Regions from separate parts of the Streptomyces sp. NPDC046557 genome, predicted to be linked through region 2. Evidence: riboswitches for the same ligand, from Rfam matches in the RefSeq annotation. Region 2 holds a riboswitch; each other region holds the start of a gene.
The links. A riboswitch is a leader RNA that binds a small molecule or an ion and turns the genes downstream of it on or off. The one in region 2 is predicted to bind thiamine pyrophosphate.
Positions count from the first base shown of each region.

Region 1: another riboswitch for thiamine pyrophosphate. It lies ahead of ABZ934_RS05620 (thiamine ABC transporter substrate-binding protein); the one in region 2 lies ahead of thiO (glycine oxidase ThiO).
Region 3: another riboswitch for thiamine pyrophosphate. It lies ahead of thiC (phosphomethylpyrimidine synthase ThiC); the one in region 2 lies ahead of thiO (glycine oxidase ThiO).

Region 1 is NZ_JBEYZH010000002.1:87,436-92,964, reverse strand. Features, by position in the region: gene frr (ribosome recycling factor) at 1-46, shown strand, start outside; gene ABZ934_RS05630 (phosphatidate cytidylyltransferase) at 46-1,119, shown strand; gene rlmN (23S rRNA (adenine(2503)-C(2))-methyltransferase RlmN) at 1,293-2,405, shown strand; TPP riboswitch at 2,482-2,591, shown strand; gene ABZ934_RS05620 (thiamine ABC transporter substrate-binding protein) at 2,678-3,775, shown strand; gene ABZ934_RS05615 (iron ABC transporter permease) at 3,859-5,469, shown strand; gene ABZ934_RS05610 (ABC transporter ATP-binding protein) at 5,469-5,529, shown strand, end outside.
Region 2 is NZ_JBEYZH010000014.1:41,979-47,507, forward strand. Features, by position in the region: gene thiE (thiamine phosphate synthase) at 62-694, opposite strand; gene ABZ934_RS22380 (Rv2175c family DNA-binding protein) at 785-1,150, opposite strand; gene ABZ934_RS22385 (FAD-dependent oxidoreductase) at 1,218-2,444, opposite strand; TPP riboswitch at 2,536-2,648, shown strand; gene thiO (glycine oxidase ThiO) at 2,646-3,827, shown strand; gene thiS (sulfur carrier protein ThiS) at 3,824-4,024, shown strand; gene ABZ934_RS22400 (thiazole synthase) at 4,028-4,822, shown strand; gene pknB (Stk1 family PASTA domain-containing Ser/Thr kinase) at 4,986-5,529, shown strand, end outside.
Region 3 is NZ_JBEYZH010000006.1:204,908-210,436, reverse strand. Features, by position in the region: gene ABZ934_RS15710 (hypothetical protein) at 1-590, shown strand, start outside; gene thiC (phosphomethylpyrimidine synthase ThiC) at 712-2,499, opposite strand; TPP riboswitch at 2,493-2,640, opposite strand; gene ABZ934_RS15700 (YibE/F family protein) at 2,713-4,113, shown strand; gene ABZ934_RS15695 (SsgA family sporulation/cell division regulator) at 4,183-4,632, opposite strand; gene ABZ934_RS15690 (helix-turn-helix domain-containing protein) at 4,732-5,478, opposite strand.

The sequences.
Region 1 (5,529 bases), on a different contig from region 2:
GGACGAGCTGCTCAAGCACAAGGAAGCCGAGCTCCTCGAAGTCTGATGAACGACTCTTCCTGGCAGCCGGAGCCCGTTCCGGCGGGTCCCGCATACGATGCGCAGGTGGGCCCGCAGACTCGGCCCATGCCCATCGTGCCCGATGCCGCCGGCCGTGACTTCGACGACCGGGAAGCACGCGATCGGGGGGTCGCCGCCGACAGCGGCCCCCTCTTCCGCGCCGAGACGCCGCCGCAGGAGCCCATGCCCAGCCCCCCGCCTCCGCCCTCGCCGGCACCCCAGGACGCCTCCCCGCCGCCGAAGAAGCGCGCGGGGCGGGACCTGCGGGCCGCCATAGGGGTCGGCGTCGGCCTCGGAGCGGTGATCTTCGCCTCGCTCTTCATCGTCAAGGCCGTGTTCGTCGGTGTCATCGTCGTCGCGGTCGTCGTCGGCCTGTGGGAGCTCACCTCCCGGCTCCAGGAGAAGAAGGGCATCAAGGCGCCGCTCGTACCGCTCGCGGTCGGTGGCGCCGCCATGGTCATCGCCGGATACGTCCGCGGCGCCGAGGGCGCCTGGGTGGCGATGGCGCTGACCGCCCTGGCGGTGCTGGTCTGGCGGATGACCGAGCCGCCCGAGGACTACCTCAAGGACGTCACGGCGGGTGTATTCGCCGCCTTCTACGTGCCCTTCCTCGCGACCTTCGTGGCGATGCTGCTCACCGCCGACGACGGGCCCCAGCGGGTCGTCACCTTCCTGGTGCTGACCGTGGTCAGCGACACCGGGGCCTACGCGGTGGGCTGGCGCTTCGGCAAGACCAAGCTCGCCCCGCGCATCAGCCCCGGCAAGACCCGGGAGGGCCTGGCCGGTGCGGTGGCGTTCGCGATGGCGGCGGGCGCGCTGTGCATGGAGTTCCTCATCCACGACGGCGAGTGGTGGCAGGGACTGCTGCTGGGGCTGGCCGTCGCGGTCAGCGCCACCCTGGGCGACCTCGGCGAGTCGATGATCAAGCGGGACCTGGGCATCAAGGACATGGGGACCCTGCTCCCCGGTCACGGCGGCATCATGGACCGGCTCGACTCGCTGCTGCCGACCGCCCCGGTGGTGTGGCTGCTGCTCGCCGCGTTCGTCGGCACCGGCTGATACCCGCCCCCGGGGGGCTCCGACCGGGGCTCCGACCCGCGGGTTTTTCACCGGTGCGGCCCCGCTGAGCCGGGACGACGTACATGCGAAAGCTTCGGGTGGGTCCGGGCGGTTACTCTTGAAAGGCGCGCTGCTTCTGCGGCGCGCCCTTCGTCTTACAAGGAGTACCCGCCATGGCCCGCCCCGTTCCGGGAGAGCTCACTTTCGTCGCCCCTCGCGGAGCGAAGAAGCCGCCCCGGCACCTCGCCGACATGACCCCGGCCGAACGCCGCGAGGCGGTCGCCGCGATCGGCGAGAAGCCGTTCCGGGCCAAGCAGCTCTCACAGCACTACTTCGCGCGGTACGCGCACGACCCCGCCGAGTGGACCGACATCCCGGCGGCCTCGCGGGAGAAGCTCCGACAGGAGCTGCTGCCCGACCTGATGAACGTCGTGCGGCACATCTCCTGCGACGACGACACCACCCGCAAGACCCTGTGGAAGCTGCACGACGGCACCCTGGTGGAGTCCGTGCTGATGCGCTACCCCGACCGGGTCACCATGTGCATCTCCTCCCAGGCCGGCTGCGGCATGAACTGTCCGTTCTGCGCCACCGGCCAGGCCGGGCTGGACCGCAACCTGTCGACCGCCGAGATCGTGCACCAGATCGTCGACGGCATGCGCGCCCTGCGCGACGGCGAGGTCCCCGGAGGACCGGCCCGACTGTCGAACATCGTCTTCATGGGCATGGGCGAGCCGCTCGCCAACTACAACCGCGTCGTCGGCTCGATCCGCCGGCTGACCGACCCCGAGCCCGACGGCCTCGGCCTGTCGCAGCGCGGCATCACCGTCTCCACCGTCGGCCTGGTCCCGGCCATGCTGCGCTTCGCCGACGAGGGCTTCAAGTGCCGCCTCGCCGTCTCGCTGCACGCGCCCGACGACGAGCTGCGCGACACCCTGGTGCCGGTGAACACCCGCTGGAAGGTGCGCGAGGTGCTGGACGCGGCCTGGGAGTACGCCGAGAAGTCCGGCCGTCGCGTCTCGATCGAGTACGCCCTGATCCGGGACATCAACGACCAGGCGTGGCGCGGTGACCTGCTCGGCAGGCTGCTCAAGGGCAAGCGGGTCCACGTCAACCTGATCCCGCTGAACCCGACGCCCGGCTCGAAGTGGACCGCCTCGCGGCCCGAGGACGAGAAGGCGTTCGTCGAGGCGATCGCCCGGCACGGCGTCCCGGTGACCGTACGCGACACCCGCGGCCAGGAGATCGACGGTGCCTGCGGCCAACTGGCCGCGTCCGAGCGCTGACCGCGCCCCGCCGGCGCCGGCGGACTCTCCTGGGGGCCGGATCGGCCACGGGGTACCCTGTGGCCGAACCAATTGCATATTCCGACAGGGGAGCGCCACAGCGCTGAGAGTGCGGTAACCGTCATCCGCAGACCCTCTGAACCTCGCCCCGGTCATTCGGGGTAGGAAGTTCGGTCATTCACTCAAGCTGTTGCGCCCTGCCCGGCGACCGCTCGCATGGAGCGCCGGGCAGGGCCGCGTCTTCTCCTGGACATCCCAGGAGGAATTCACCAGTGAGCACCACCAAGAAGTTCGCGGGCGCCCTGCTCGCGACCGCGCTGGGCATCACGACGCTCAGCGCCTGCGGCGGCGATGCCAAGGACAAGCCCGCGGGCGCGAGCGACGCGCCGAAGTCCAAGACCGTCACCCTCGTCTCCCACGACTCCTTCGCCGTGAGCGAGCCGGTCCTCAAGGAGTTCGAGCAGCAGAGCGGCTACACCGTCAAGGTGCTGAAGTCCGGGGACGCCGGCGCCGCGCTCAACCAGGAGATCCTCACCAAGGGCTCGCCGCGCGGCGACGTCTTCTTCGGCGTGGACAACACGCTCCTCTCCCGCGCCCTCGACAACGGCATCTTCACGCCCTACGAGGCCAAGGGCCTCGGCGACGTCAAGCCCGAGTACGTCCTGGACCGGCAGCACCGGGTCACCCCGGTGGACTCCGGCGACATCTGCGTCAACTACGACAAGCAGTATTTCGCGGACAAGAAGCTCGCCCCGCCGCAAACGCTGGACGACCTGATCAAGCCCGAGTACAAGAACCTGCTGGTCACCGAGAACGCCGCGACCTCCTCGCCCGGCCTCGGCTTCCTCCTCGCCTCCGTCGGCAAGTACGGCGACGAAGGCTGGAAGGACTACTGGAGCAAGCTCAAGGCCAACGGCGTCGAGGTCGTCGACGGCTGGGAGCAGGCGTACAACGAGCGGTTCTCCGGCTCCGCCGGCGGCAAGAAGGCCAAGGGCGACCGGCCGCTGGTCGTCTCCTACGCCTCCAGCCCGCCGGCCGAGGTCCTGTACGCCGACCCGCAGCCGGCAGAGGCGCCGACGGGCGTCGCCACCGGCACCTGCTTCCGCCAGATCGAGTTCGCCGGCCTGCTCAAGGGCGCGAAGAACGAGGCGGGCGGCAAGGCGCTCCTCGACTTCCTGGTGAGCAAGAAGTTCCAGGAGGACATGCCGCTCCAGATGTTCGTGGACCCGGTGGTCAAGGACGCCAAGCTGCCGGAGGTGTTCACGAAGCACGGAGTGGTGATCGACAAGCCGCAGAACGTCGCGCCGGACGTCATCGCCAAGAACCGTGAGCAGTGGGTCAAGGCATGGTCCTCGCTCGTCGTGAAGTAGCACGCCGGAGCGCTCCCGCGGCCCCCGCTCCCGTCGCCGCGGGGCGGGAGCGCGGGCGGGCCATGGCCGTCAGGCTCGCCCTGATGGCCGTCCCGCTCGTCTTCTTCGGGCTGTTCTTCGCCTATCCCGTCGCCGCGATCGTCGGGCGCGGGCTCAAGACCGACGAGGGTTGGCAGTTCGGCCGGATCAGCGAGGTGCTCGCCCGGCCCGACATCGCCGACGTGCTGTGGTTCACCACCTGGCAGGCACTCGCTTCGACCGGGCTCACGCTGCTGATCGCGCTTCCCGGCGCGTACGTCTTCGCCCGCTTCGACTTCCCGGGCAAGGGGCTGGTGCGGGCGGTGGTCACGGTTCCGTTCGTGCTGCCGACCGTGGTGGTCGGTACGGCCTTCCTGGCCCTGGTCGGCCGGGGCGGGCTGCTGGACGAACTGTGGGGAATCCGGCTCGACACCACCGTCTGGGCCATCCTCCTCGCCCACGTCTTCTTCAACTACGCCGTCGTCGTACGGACGGTCGGCGGGCTCTGGGCGCAGCTCGACCCACGCCAGGAGGAGGCCGCGCGGGTGCTGGGCGCCGGGCGGATCGCGGCGTGGCGGCGGGTGACGCTGCCCGCGCTGGCCCCGGCGGTGGCCGCGGCCGCGCTGATGGTGTTCCTGTTCACCTTCTCCTCCTTCGGCGTCGTGCAGATCCTGGGCGGCCCCTCCTACTCCACCCTGGAGGTGGAGGTCTACCGGCAGACCGCGCAACTGCTGGACCTGCCGACGGCCGCCGTGCTCACCATGGTCCAGTTCGTCGCGATGGGCCTCGTCCTGGCCGTGCACGCCCGGACCGTGCGCCGACGGGAGACCGCCCTGCGACTGGTGGACGCCGCGGGGACCGCGCACCGGCCGCACGGGCCCGGGCAGCGCGCGCTGCTGGCCGGGGTGCTGCTGACCGTGGCGCTGCTGATCGTGCTGCCGCTCGGTGTGCTGGTGGAGCGCTCGCTCGACGCCCCCGGCGGCTACGGGCTCGGCTTCTACCGGGCGCTGGCGGAGGTCGGATCGGGGACGTTCCTGGTCCCGCCCCTGGAGTCGATCGGGAACTCCCTGGAGTACGCGCTGGCCGCGACGGCCATCGCGCTGCTCGTCGGAGGGCTCGCGGCGGCCGCGCTCTCCCGTCGCGGCGGGCGGTTCGTGCGCGGCTTCGACGCGCTGCTGATGCTGCCGCTCGGGGTGTCGGCGGTGACCGTCGGCTTCGGATTCCTGATCACGTTGGACGAGCCGCCGCTGGACCTGCGGACCTCGTGGATCCTGGTGCCGCTCGCGCAGGCGCTGGTGGGAGTGCCATTCGTGGTACGGACCATGCTGCCGGTGCTGCGCGCGGTGGACGGGCGGCTGCGGGAGGCGGCCGCGGTGCTCGGGGCGTCGCCGTGGCGGGCGTGGCGGGAGGTGGACCTGCCGCTGGTGCGGCGGGCACTGCTGATCGCGGCCGGCTTCGCCTTCGCGGTGTCCCTGGGCGAGTTCGGGGCGACGGTCTTCATCGCGCGGCCGGACCGTCCGACGCTGCCGGTGGCCGTGGCGCGGCTGTTGGGGCGGGCGGGCGAGATGAACTACGGGCAGGCGATGGCCCTGAGCACGATCTTGATGCTGGTGTGCGCGGTGTCCCTGCTGGTGCTGGAGCGACTGCGGCCCGACAAGACCTCGGGAGAGTTCTGATGACGTTGCTTCGGCTGGAGGGGGTGTCGGTCCGCTTCGGCGGACGGGCCGCCGTGAACG
Region 2 (5,529 bases):
GCCCGGTCCGCCAATTGGACAGCTTTTTGGACACCCGTGGCGGCGGGAGGTCGTCGGCCGGTCAGGCGCGCTCGCGGACCCGCTTGGCGAGCTCGTTGGCGGCGGCGCCGGGGTCGGTCGCCTCGGTGATGGCCCGTACGACCACGATGCGGGTGGCCCCGGCGTCGAGCACCTGGTCCAGGTTCGTGGCGTCGATGCCGCCGATGGCGAACCAGGGGCGGTCCTGGCGCAGGGAGGCCGCGTACCGGACGAGGTCGAGGCCCGGGGCGTAGCGGCCGGGCTTGGTGGGGGTGGGCCAGCAGGGGCCGGTGCAGAAGTAGTCCACGCCGGGCTCGGCGACGGCCGCGTCGACCTCGGACTCGCCGTGGCAGGAGCGGCCGACGAGGACCTTCCGGCCGAGGATCGCCCGGGCGGCGGGGACGGGGATGTCGCCCTGGCCGAGGTGGAGCACGTCGGAGCCGATGGCGTGCGCGACGTCGGCACGGTCGTTGACGGCGAGCAGCTTGCCGTGGCGGCGGGCGGCCTCGGCGAAGACCCGGAGGTGTTCGAGTTCCTCGCCGGCCTCCATGCCCTTGTCGCGGAGCTGGACGATGTCCACGCCGCCGGCCAGGGCGGCGTCGAGGAACTCGGGGAGGTCACCCTGCCGCTTGCGGGCGTCCGTGCACAGGTAGAGCCGGGCGTCGGACAGCAGCATGGGTGTACCCCCGGTGGTCGTGGCGGTGTACGGGCCGCGGGTGGCCCGTACACCGTGTGGATCAGCGCCTGTGGATCAGTGCCTGTGGAATCAGAGGGCGAGCGCCTGAGCGCGGCGCTTCACCTCCGTGCCACGATTCTCGCTCAGCGCCTGCGCGGGGGTGCCGGGGAGGGTCGGGTCGGGGGTGAACATCCACTCCAGGATCTCCTCGTCGGAGAAGCCGTCGTCACGGAGCACGGTCAGCAGACCGGTGAGGCCCTTGACGATCTTGTCGCCGTCGATGAAGGGGGCGGGGACCTGGAGGGAGCGGTTCTCACCGCGGCGCACCGCGAGCAGCTGACCTTCCTTGACCAGCTGGCGGACCCGGGTCACTTCGATGTCGAGCATCTCTGCGATGTCGGGGAGGTAGAGCCAGGCGGGGACAAGGGCATCGATCTTTGCGTCAATCTCGGTCACGGGCACAAGCCTGCCATCTCGGACTCGCCGCCGGTACCTGGGCCACCCCGTCCGGGTTGGGGCCGGGTCAGACCGACGCCGATTTGAGCGGGGTGTCGGAGTCGGAGACCGCGGCCGCGGAGAGCACCGTGCCGGCCTCGATCAGCCGGCGCCCCTGAGCCAGGTCCCGGGGCCGCCCCACCGCCAGGACCGCCACCAGCGCCCCGTCCCGCAGCCAGCACACCGACCACGACGCGCCCGCGGGATCGCCGCGCCACACCATCTCGTCCGCCCCGCCGTGGTGCCCCGCGTACTGCACGAACCGCCCGAACTGCTCCGACCAGAAGTACGGCACCGGGTCGTAGGGCTCGGTCTCCACCGCCTCCCCCGCGACCACGTTGGCCGCGACCACCCTCGGGCCCTGGAGCGCGTTGTCCCAGTGATGGACCAGCAGCCGCTCCCCGTACCGCGCCGACGGGAACGACGCGCAGTCCCCCACCGCGTACACGCCCGGCACGGAGGTCCGCAGCCGGGAGTCGGCGGTGACCGAACCGTCCGCGCCCAGCTCGACCCCGGATCCGGCGAGCCAGTCCGTCGCCGGCCGCGCCCCGACGCCGACGACGACCGCGCCCGCCTCCAGCGTCCGCCCGTCCGCCAAGTGGACCCGACCCTCCTCCACGGACGCCACCCGGGCCCCGGTCAGCAGCTCCGTGCCCGCCTCGGCGTACCAGCGCCCCATGGGCTCGGCGACCTCCGCCGGCACGGCACCGGCCAGCACCCGCTCCGCCGCCTCGACCACGGTCACCGCGCAGCCCGCCTCCCGGGCCGCCGTCGCGAACTCCGCGCCGATCCACCCGGCCCCGACCACCACCACCGGCGGCGCCGCCGCGAGCACCGGCCGCAGCCGGGTCGCGTCGTCCAGCGTGCGCAGCAGGTGCACGCCGGGGACCCCGTCGGAGCCGGGCAGGGTCAGCGGGCGGGCGCCGGTCGCCAGGACCAGGACGTCGTACGGGACCGGGCCCGCCTCGGTGTCCACAACGCGCGCGTCCGCCCGTAGCCCGGTGACCTCGACGCCGAGCCGCAGGCCGATGCCGAGGGCCTCGAAGTCCACGTCGAAGGCGGAGCCCTCGGCCTTGCCGAGCAGCACCGCCTTGGACAGCGGGGGCCGGTCGTAGGGCTGATGGGGTTCGGCTCCCAGCAGGGTCACGGGGCCGGTGAAGCCCTGTTCCCGCAGGGCGACCGCGGTCTGCACCCCGGCCATTCCGGCACCGACGATGACGACGCCGCTCTGAGTCTGTTCCGTCTGCTCGCTCACGCGGCCCACCCTAATCTCCTGACGTTTCATCAGGAACATGCCCGGGGGAGGCAGCCTTACCCGGCATGCGCGGCGGGGTTAGTCTGGCCACCGTACCTATCGCGGGAGTCCGGACGCACCGGGCTGAGAGGGAGGCTGGCCGGCCTCCGACCGTACGAACCTGATCCGGGTCATGCCGGCGAAGGGAGGGGCTGGACGCCCATGCACTCATCTCGGAGGGGATCCCCGAAGGGATCCGACGTCCTCGTCATCGGGGGCGGCATCATCGGCCTGGTCACCGCCTGGCGCGCCGCCCGGCGCGGACTGCGGACCGTACTGGCCGACCCGGCCCCCGGCGGCGGCGCCGCCCAGGTCGCGGCCGGCATGCTCGCCGCCGTCACCGAACTGCACTACGGCGAGGAGACCCTGCTCGGGCTCAATGTCGCCTCCGCCGCCCGCTACCCGGAGTTCACCGCCGAACTCGCCGAGGCGAGCGGCGGCATGGACATCGGCTACCGGGCCTGCGGCACCCTCGCCGTCGCGCTCGACGCCGACGACCGCCTCCACCTGCGGGAGCTGCACGCCCTCCAGCGCCGCTGCGGCCTGGACTCGCAGTGGCTGACCGGCCGCGAGTGCCGCCGCCTGGAGCCCATGCTGGCCCCGGGCGTACGCGGCGGTCTGCGGGTCGACGGCGACCACCAGGTCGATCCGCGCCGGCTGACGGCCGCGCTGCTTGCCGCCTGCGAACGCGCCGGTGTGGCCGTGCACCGGGCGGCCGCCGCCCGGCTCCTCGTCACCGGCGACCGGGCCGCCGGCGCCCTGCTCGACGACGGTACGGAGCTCCGCGCCGGCCAGACGGTCCTGGCGGCGGGCTCGCTCTCGGGTCGGTTGCCCGGGGTGCCGCCGGAGGTGGCGGTTCCCGTGCGGCCGGTGAAGGGCCAGGTACTGCGGCTGACGGTGCCCGCCCCGTACGCGCCGTTCCTGTCCCGGACCGTACGGGCGGTCGTACGCGGCAGCCACGTCTACCTCGTGCCGCGCGAGAACGGCGAACTCGTCGTCGGCGCGACCAGCGAGGAGCTGGGCTGGGACACCACCGTCACCGCCGGCGGGGTCTACGAACTGCTGCGGGACGCCCACGAACTGGTACCGGGCATCACCGAACTGCCGCTGACCGAGACCCGGGCCGGGTTGCGGCCCGGCTCCCCCGACAACGCCCCGCTGCTGGGGCCGACCGCGCTTCCCGGCCTGCACCTGGCGACGGGGCACTACCGCAACGGGGTGCTGCTGACCCCGCTCACCGGCGACGTGATGGCGGAACTGCTGGCCACCGGCACGCTGCCGGAGATCGCCCGCCCCTTCACCCCGCGCCGGTTCACCGAGGCACGTCAGGAGTCGTACGCATGACCATCTCCGTCAACGGCGAGCCGCGCGAGGTCGCGGCCGGCACCACGCTCGACGCGGTGGTCGCCACCTTGACCCCGGCCTCCAAGGGGGTCGCCGCGGCCCTCAACGAGACGGTCGTGCCGCGCGGGCGGTGGCCGCACACCCTGCTGGACGACGGCGACCGGGTCGAGGTCCTGACCGCGGTGCAGGGAGGCTGACCCATGGCGGACGACGTCTTCACCCTCGGCGGCCGGAGCTTCTCCTCCCGCCTGATCATGGGCACGGGCGGCGCCCCGAGCCTGGACGTGCTGGAGCGCGCGCTGGTCGCCTCCGGTACGGAACTCACGACCGTCGCCATGCGCCGGCTGGACCCGACGGTCCAGGGCTCGGTGCTGTCGGTGCTGGACAAGCTCGGCATCGCGGTGCTGCCGAACACCGCGGGCTGCTTCACGGCGGGCGAGGCCGTGCTGACGGCGCGCCTGGCCCGGGAGGCGCTGGGCACGGACTGGATCAAGCTGGAGGTCGTCGCGGACGAACGCACGCTGCTGCCGGACGGCGTCGAGCTGCTGGACGCCGCCGAGATCCTGGTCGACGACGGCTTCACCGTGCTGCCGTACACGAACGACGACCCGGTGCTGGCGCGGAAGCTGGAGGACGTGGGCTGCGCGGCGATCATGCCGCTGGGCTCGCCGATCGGCTCGGGGATGGGCATCCGCAACCCGCACAACTTCGAGTTGATCACGGAGCGGGCGGGCGTGCCGGTGATCCTGGACGCGGGGGCCGGTACGGCGTCGGACGCCGCGCTGGCGATGGAGCTGGGCTGCGCCGGGGTGATGCTGGCCTCGGCGGTGACCCGCGCGCAGGCGCCGGTGCTGATGGCGGCGGCCATGCGGGACGCGGTCACGGCGGGCCGCCTCGCGTACCGCGCGGGCCGCATCCCCCAGCGCCGCTTCGCGGAAGCCTCCTCCCCGAAGGACGGCCGCGCCACCCTCGACCCGGAACGGCCGGCGTTCTGAGGGTGCGGGGCGGGATCGGGGGTACGGGTCCGCGCCCGTACGGGGGCCCCGCCCCGGGGCGGGGCCCGCGGGGGCGGAGGCGCCGCACGCGGCATCGTCACAGCTGGGCTGCAAGGCGACCCGCACCGGCAGGGCCCGCCGGGGCGGCTCGTAGAATCGCCGGGTGGACACGACCCTGGATGACCCCCTCGTCGGGCAGACGCTCGACGGCCGCTACCGCATCGACGCCCGCATAGCGGCCGGCGGCATGGCCACGGTCTACCGGGCCCTCGACACCCGCCTCGACCGTGTCCTCGCGCTCAAGGTGATGCACCCGGCGCTCGCCGCGGACGCCGCCTTCGTCGACCGCTTCATCCGCGAGGCGAAGTCGGTGGCCCGCCTCGCGCACCCCAATGTCGTCGCCGTTTTCGACCAGGGCACGGACGGCCCGTACACGTACCTGGCGATGGAGTACGTCTCCGGCTGCACCCTGCGCGACGTGCTGCGCCAGCGCGGCGCCCTTCAGCCGCGGGCCGCCCTCGACATCCTCGAACCGGTCCTCGCCGCCCTCGGCGCCGCGCACCGGGCGGGCTTCGTCCACCGTGACATGAAGCCCGAGAACGTCCTGATCGGCGACGACGGCCGGGTGAAGGTCGCCGACTTCGGTCTGGTCCGCAGTGTCGACACGGTCACCAGCACCACCGGTTCCGTCCTCGGCACCGTCTCGT
Region 3 (5,529 bases), on a different contig from region 2:
GCGACGAGCGTCTGTCGGCCCCGGGCACGACGGGCGAGGGCGACGGGGACGGACAGAGCGGCGGCGCGGGCGTGAGCGCCATTGTCGCGGTTCTCGCGCCGGTCCTGGCCGGCACCGCCATGCTGATCTTCCTGTTGGTGGGCTACAGCCTCAAGATGATCGATCCCGAGCCGGCCTTTGCCCGGACCATGCTGACAGCGGGATGGCTCTTCGGTGGGCTCACCGTGGCCGCACTGCTCTTCGCGGTGATCGGATTGCTCGTGACCGCCGTCCGCAACAGCTCCACGGAGGTCGCGGCCGAGGAGGCGGCGGCCGTACCCGACGAGCTCTCGCGCGCCCGAGAGGCGTGGCGCAACGCCCTGCTGGAACGCGGCATCATGCCGTTCCTCCGGGACGCACTGGCCGATCCGAGCGCCGGCCCCGGCTATCCGGCCCCGCGGACCCCGCATGCCGGACGCATACCCAGCCTCGGATACAGCCGGCCGGACTTCACCAGCCCCGGAGCCACCTCCCAAAGCCCACGTCCGGACTACGCCCCACCGGACTTCACGAGCCCCGACTTCGGCGGCTCGGAGCCCGAGGGGGAGTGATGTTTCACGTGAAACAGACGCGTTTCACGTGAAACATCCGTGCGGAGCGTGGAACACCCTCGTGGAACGGGCCCGCGACTCCCCCATGTGTCACGGGTCCGCTCCGTACGCGGTGCTGCCGTCAGTCGGCGAGCGGCAGGTAGACCCGGTTGCCCGAGGCCGCGAACTCCGCGGACTTCTCCGCCATGCCGGCCTCGATCTCCTCGGCCTTGAGGTCTCCACCGTGTTCACGACGGATGTCCTGGGAGATCTTCATCGAGCAGAACTTCGGACCGCACATGGAGCAGAAGTGCGCGGTCTTGGCCGGCTCGGCCGGCAGGGTCTCGTCGTGGAACTCGCGGGCGGTGTCCGGGTCGAGGGCCAGGTTGAACTGGTCCTCCCAGCGGAACTCGAACCGGGCGTCCGACAGGGCGTCGTCCCACTCCTGAGCTCCGGGGTGGCCCTTCGCCAGGTCCGCGGCGTGCGCCGCGATCTTGTAGGTGATGACACCGGTCTTCACGTCGTCCCGGTTGGGCAGACCCAGGTGCTCCTTGGGCGTGACGTAGCAGAGCATCGCGGTGCCCCACCAGGCGATCATCGCCGCGCCGATGCCCGAGGTGATGTGGTCGTACGCGGGTGCGACGTCCGTGGTCAGCGGGCCGAGGGTGTAGAACGGCGCCTCCTCGCAGATCTCCTGCTGGAGGTCGATGTTCTCCTTGATCTTGTGCATCGGGACGTGGCCCGGGCCCTCGATCATCGTCTGGACGTTGTGCCGCTTGGCGATCGTGTTCAGCTCACCCAGCGTCTTCAACTCCGCGAACTGCGCGGCGTCATTGGCGTCGGCGATGGAACCGGGGCGCAGTCCGTCACCCAGCGAGTAGGTGACGTCGTACGTCGCGAGGATCTCGCAGAGCTCCTCGAAGTTCGTGTAGAGGAAGTTCTCCTTGTGGTGGGCGAGGCACCACGCGGCCATGATCGAGCCGCCGCGGGAGACGATGCCGGTCTTGCGCCGGGCAGTCAGCGGGACGTACGGCAGCAGCACGCCGGCGTGCACCGTCATGTAGTCGACGCCCTGCTCGGCCTGCTCGATGACCGTGTCCTTGTAGATCTCCCACGTCAGCTCCTCGGCGCGGCCGTCGACCTTTTCGAGCGCCTGGTAGAGCGGCACGGTGCCGATCGGGACCGGGGAGTTGCGGAGCACCCACTCGCGCGTCGTGTGGATGTTGCGACCGGTGGAGAGGTCCATGACGGTGTCGGCGCCCCACTTGGTCGCCCAGGTCATCTTGTCGACCTCCTCCTCGATGGAGGAGGTGACCGCGGAGTTGCCGATGTTGGCGTTGACCTTCACCAGGAACCGCTTGCCGATGATCATCGGCTCGATCTCCGGGTGGTTGACGTTGGCCGGAAGAACGGCGCGACCTGCGGCGATCTCCTCGCGGACGACCTCCGGGGAGACGTTCTCGCGGATCGCCACGTACTCCATCTCCGGGGTGATCTCGCCCCGGCGGGCGTACGCGAGCTGGGTGACCGCCGCGCCGCCCCGGCCGCGGCGGGGCTGGCGCGGGCGGCCCGGGAAGACCGCGTCGAGGTTCTTGAGGCCACCGCGCGGCGAGGTGTGCTTGATGCCGTCGTCCTCGGGGCGCACGGGCCGGCCCGCGTACTCCTCGGTGTCCCCCCGCCCGATGATCCAGTTCTCCCGGAGCGGGGGAAGACCCCGGCGGACGTCGGTCTCGATCTGCGGGTCGGTGTACGGACCGGACGTGTCGTAGAGCGTCACGTCCTTGCCGTTGGTGAGGTGGACCTGGCGGACGGGCACCCGGATGTCGGGGCGGGAGCCCGCCACATATCCCTTGTGCCAGCCCGGCCCGCGCCCGGTCTGGCCGTCGGCGTCCTCGCTGACGGCAGGCGTGCGTGCATCCTGAATGGTCATGAGACCTATCTCCCTACGCCGGCATTACCCGGTAACAGGTTCGGCGGTCGACGCAGCCTCCTCCCGTACCCGCCGTTTCGGCGTGCGTACGGTGATCAGCGCCCTCTCAGCCCGGTGCTCCGAGCTCCCGCGTTGTGCAAAGTAGCCCCCACGCTAGCGTCATCTGTGGCGTGCTGAACAGTGGGCCCCCTCATCTCTTGCGATGATCGGCCGGTGACGTCCTTGCCGCAGCCTCCCATCAATCCCCCCGAGCCCCCTGGTCACAGCGACCACGGACATGCCGACGAATCCGCACACGCGCCCTCCCACGGGTCCGCGCACGGCCATTCCCACAGCCATGGGCACGGCCCGGCGGCTCCCGTCTCCCTGCACCTGCGCAAGGTCATCGCCGCCGTGTTGATCCCCTTCGCGGCCGCCGTCTTCGTCGGGATGGTGGTGCTCTGGCCGGGTGGAGCCCCCGCGCACGAGCGGACCGGCGTCGGGTTCGACCGGCAGACCCAACAGGGCAAGGTCGTCGCGTTGGCGAGTGTGGACTGCAAGTCCGTCAACGCCTCGCAGGTTCCACCCACGGGTGACACCTCGACCCCTTCGGGGCGCGAGGCCACGGCGGAACAGACCGGTGCGTGCAAGAAGGCGACCGTCGAGGTCGGTACCGGCCCGGACAAGGGCCGCACCTTCGTGGAGATCGTGCAGCCGGGGGCCCCGCGGCAGTTGGCGAACGGCCAAGAGGTGGTGGTGGCCTACGCGCCGGACGCTCCACGGGACCTCCAGTACTCGGTCATCGACCTGAACCGGAAGCTCCCGTTGGCTCTGCTGGCCGGCATCTTCGCCATCGCCGTCGTCGTGGTCGGCCGGATGCGGGGCGTGTTCGCCCTGGTGGCACTGGTCGTCAGCTTCGGCGTGCTGACGCTGTTCATCCTCCCGGCGATCCTGCAGGGCTCCAACCCGCTGGTCGTAGCCGTGGTCGGGGCCAGCGCGATCATGCTGATCGCGCTCTACATGTGTCACGGCCTGACGGCACGCACCTCGGTCGCCGTTCTCGGCACGCTGGTGTCGCTGCTGCTGATCGGTCTGTTGGGCTCGCTCTTCATCGGATGGGCGTTCCTCAGCGGCAACACCGATGACAACACAGGACTGATCCACGGCCTGTACCCGGACATCGACATGAGCGGTTTGCTGCTGGCGGGGGTGATCATCGGATCGCTCGGCGTGCTCGACGACGTGACGGTCACCCAGACGTCGGCGGTCTGGGAGCTGCACCAAGCCGATCCCACCATGGGATCACGGGCCTTGTACCGGGCCGCCATCAGGATCGGACGCGACCACATCGCCTCCGTGGTCAACACCCTGGTCCTCGCGTACGCCGGCGCCGCGCTCCCCTTGCTCCTGCTCTTCTCCATCGCGAACAGCAGCATGGGTGCGGTGGCCAACAGTGAGTTGGTCGCCGAGGAAATCGTCAGGACACTGGTCGGCTCCATCGGGCTCGTGGCCTCCGTACCGGTGACCACCGCCCTGGCGGCGCTGGTGGTTTCCGCCGACAGGCCGGGGGAACCGAAAGCCACCCCGGCCGCAAAGCCGGCACGCGGTGGCCGAGGACGTCGGCGCAAGCGCTGATCAGATCCGAGCCGAGCCGAGCTGTGCCGACGTGAGGGGGTGCGGGTGGGGCGGGCGGAGTAAGTCCCGTCAGCCGGCGTTCTGCTCGTTCTGCCGGGACTCGGCGAGGATCCTGTCGAGTGCCTCGTCGAGCGTCCCCTCGAAGTCCCCGAGGTTGCGCTCCTGACCGAGCGGAACGAGCCGGTCGGTGCGGTCGAGGAAGGCGACCAACGGTGCCGCTCCCGCGCGGAACAGGGCTCGCTCGCCGCCTACCTGCAGGCGGATGTGGACGTCCGACAGCTCGTCGGGGTGGGACGGGGCGATGTGCACATCCCCGTCACCGCAGGGCTTGTTGATGCCATCGAGGAGGAGCTCGCGACCGAACGCCCACGTCACGGGCGCGTCTCCGGGAAGGTGGAAGGTCAGTCGCACTGCGTAGGGGTCGTGAGCGTCGTACCGGAGTTCCACCGGGATCCGGAAGGAGAGCTCCTCGGAGACGAGAAAGCTCATCATGACCTCTGCCTGTACCGACTCGCGCATTGACTACCCCGATGTTGTGGAAGTGGCCAGGAATGGTCCCCCCATGGGCCCTCTTGACAAGAGTGGTGTAAGCGCTAGCAGATCACAAGGAGTGAGATTTCAGATACTGATAGAGAACGAGAGGGTGCTCAACAGCGCGCCTACTTCACTCCGTAGCAGCTCAACTGCATAGCGCAATCGGTCTTCTTGGTGCAAAGGGAACGAAATCGCCATGGTTGCAGCAGTATCTCCCGCCGTAATGGGGATCGCCGCACACACCGTGCCCAGTACATATTCCTGACGCTCCGTAATCGGTTCCATGCGTTGCAGGGAGGCGAGGCGTTGCTCCAGAGCGCGTTCGTTCCGAACCGTGTAAGGGGTGACGGGGCCGACCGGATGGCGGTCGTAATGATCTTTGCGGGCCTTCTCGTCGAGCTGCCCGAGCAGGCATTGGCCGATGGCGTGCGCGTGGCCGGTCGCGCGGAAATCGGCCCACTCTTCGCACGCCGGAGCGGCCGGGGTGTCCGATACGCCGACCACTTCGATTTCACCCTCGCGGTAGACCGCGAAGTAGACGGGGGCCCCGACCACGTCGCGAAAGTGCGCGAGGGAGTCGACGATCATGCTGCGACGTTTCTGCTGGAGTCCACCGCTCGCCAGGCGCCAAGCGGCGTCGCCCAAGAGGAAGACGCCGCCCTCACGGCGCAGATAGCCCTCATGGGTGAGGGTGCGCAGCAGGTGGTAGGCGGTGGGAAGCGGAAGTCCGGCTTCCCGCGCCAGTTGTTTCGCCGGGGCTCCCTCGCTGTGGGAACCGACCGCTTCGAGCAGTCTCAGCGCCCGCTGCACCGAAGCGATCAGCGTCGGCACACCGGGATTGTGGACTGCGGACAAAGCTCACCCCCAGGCGTGACGGCGGGC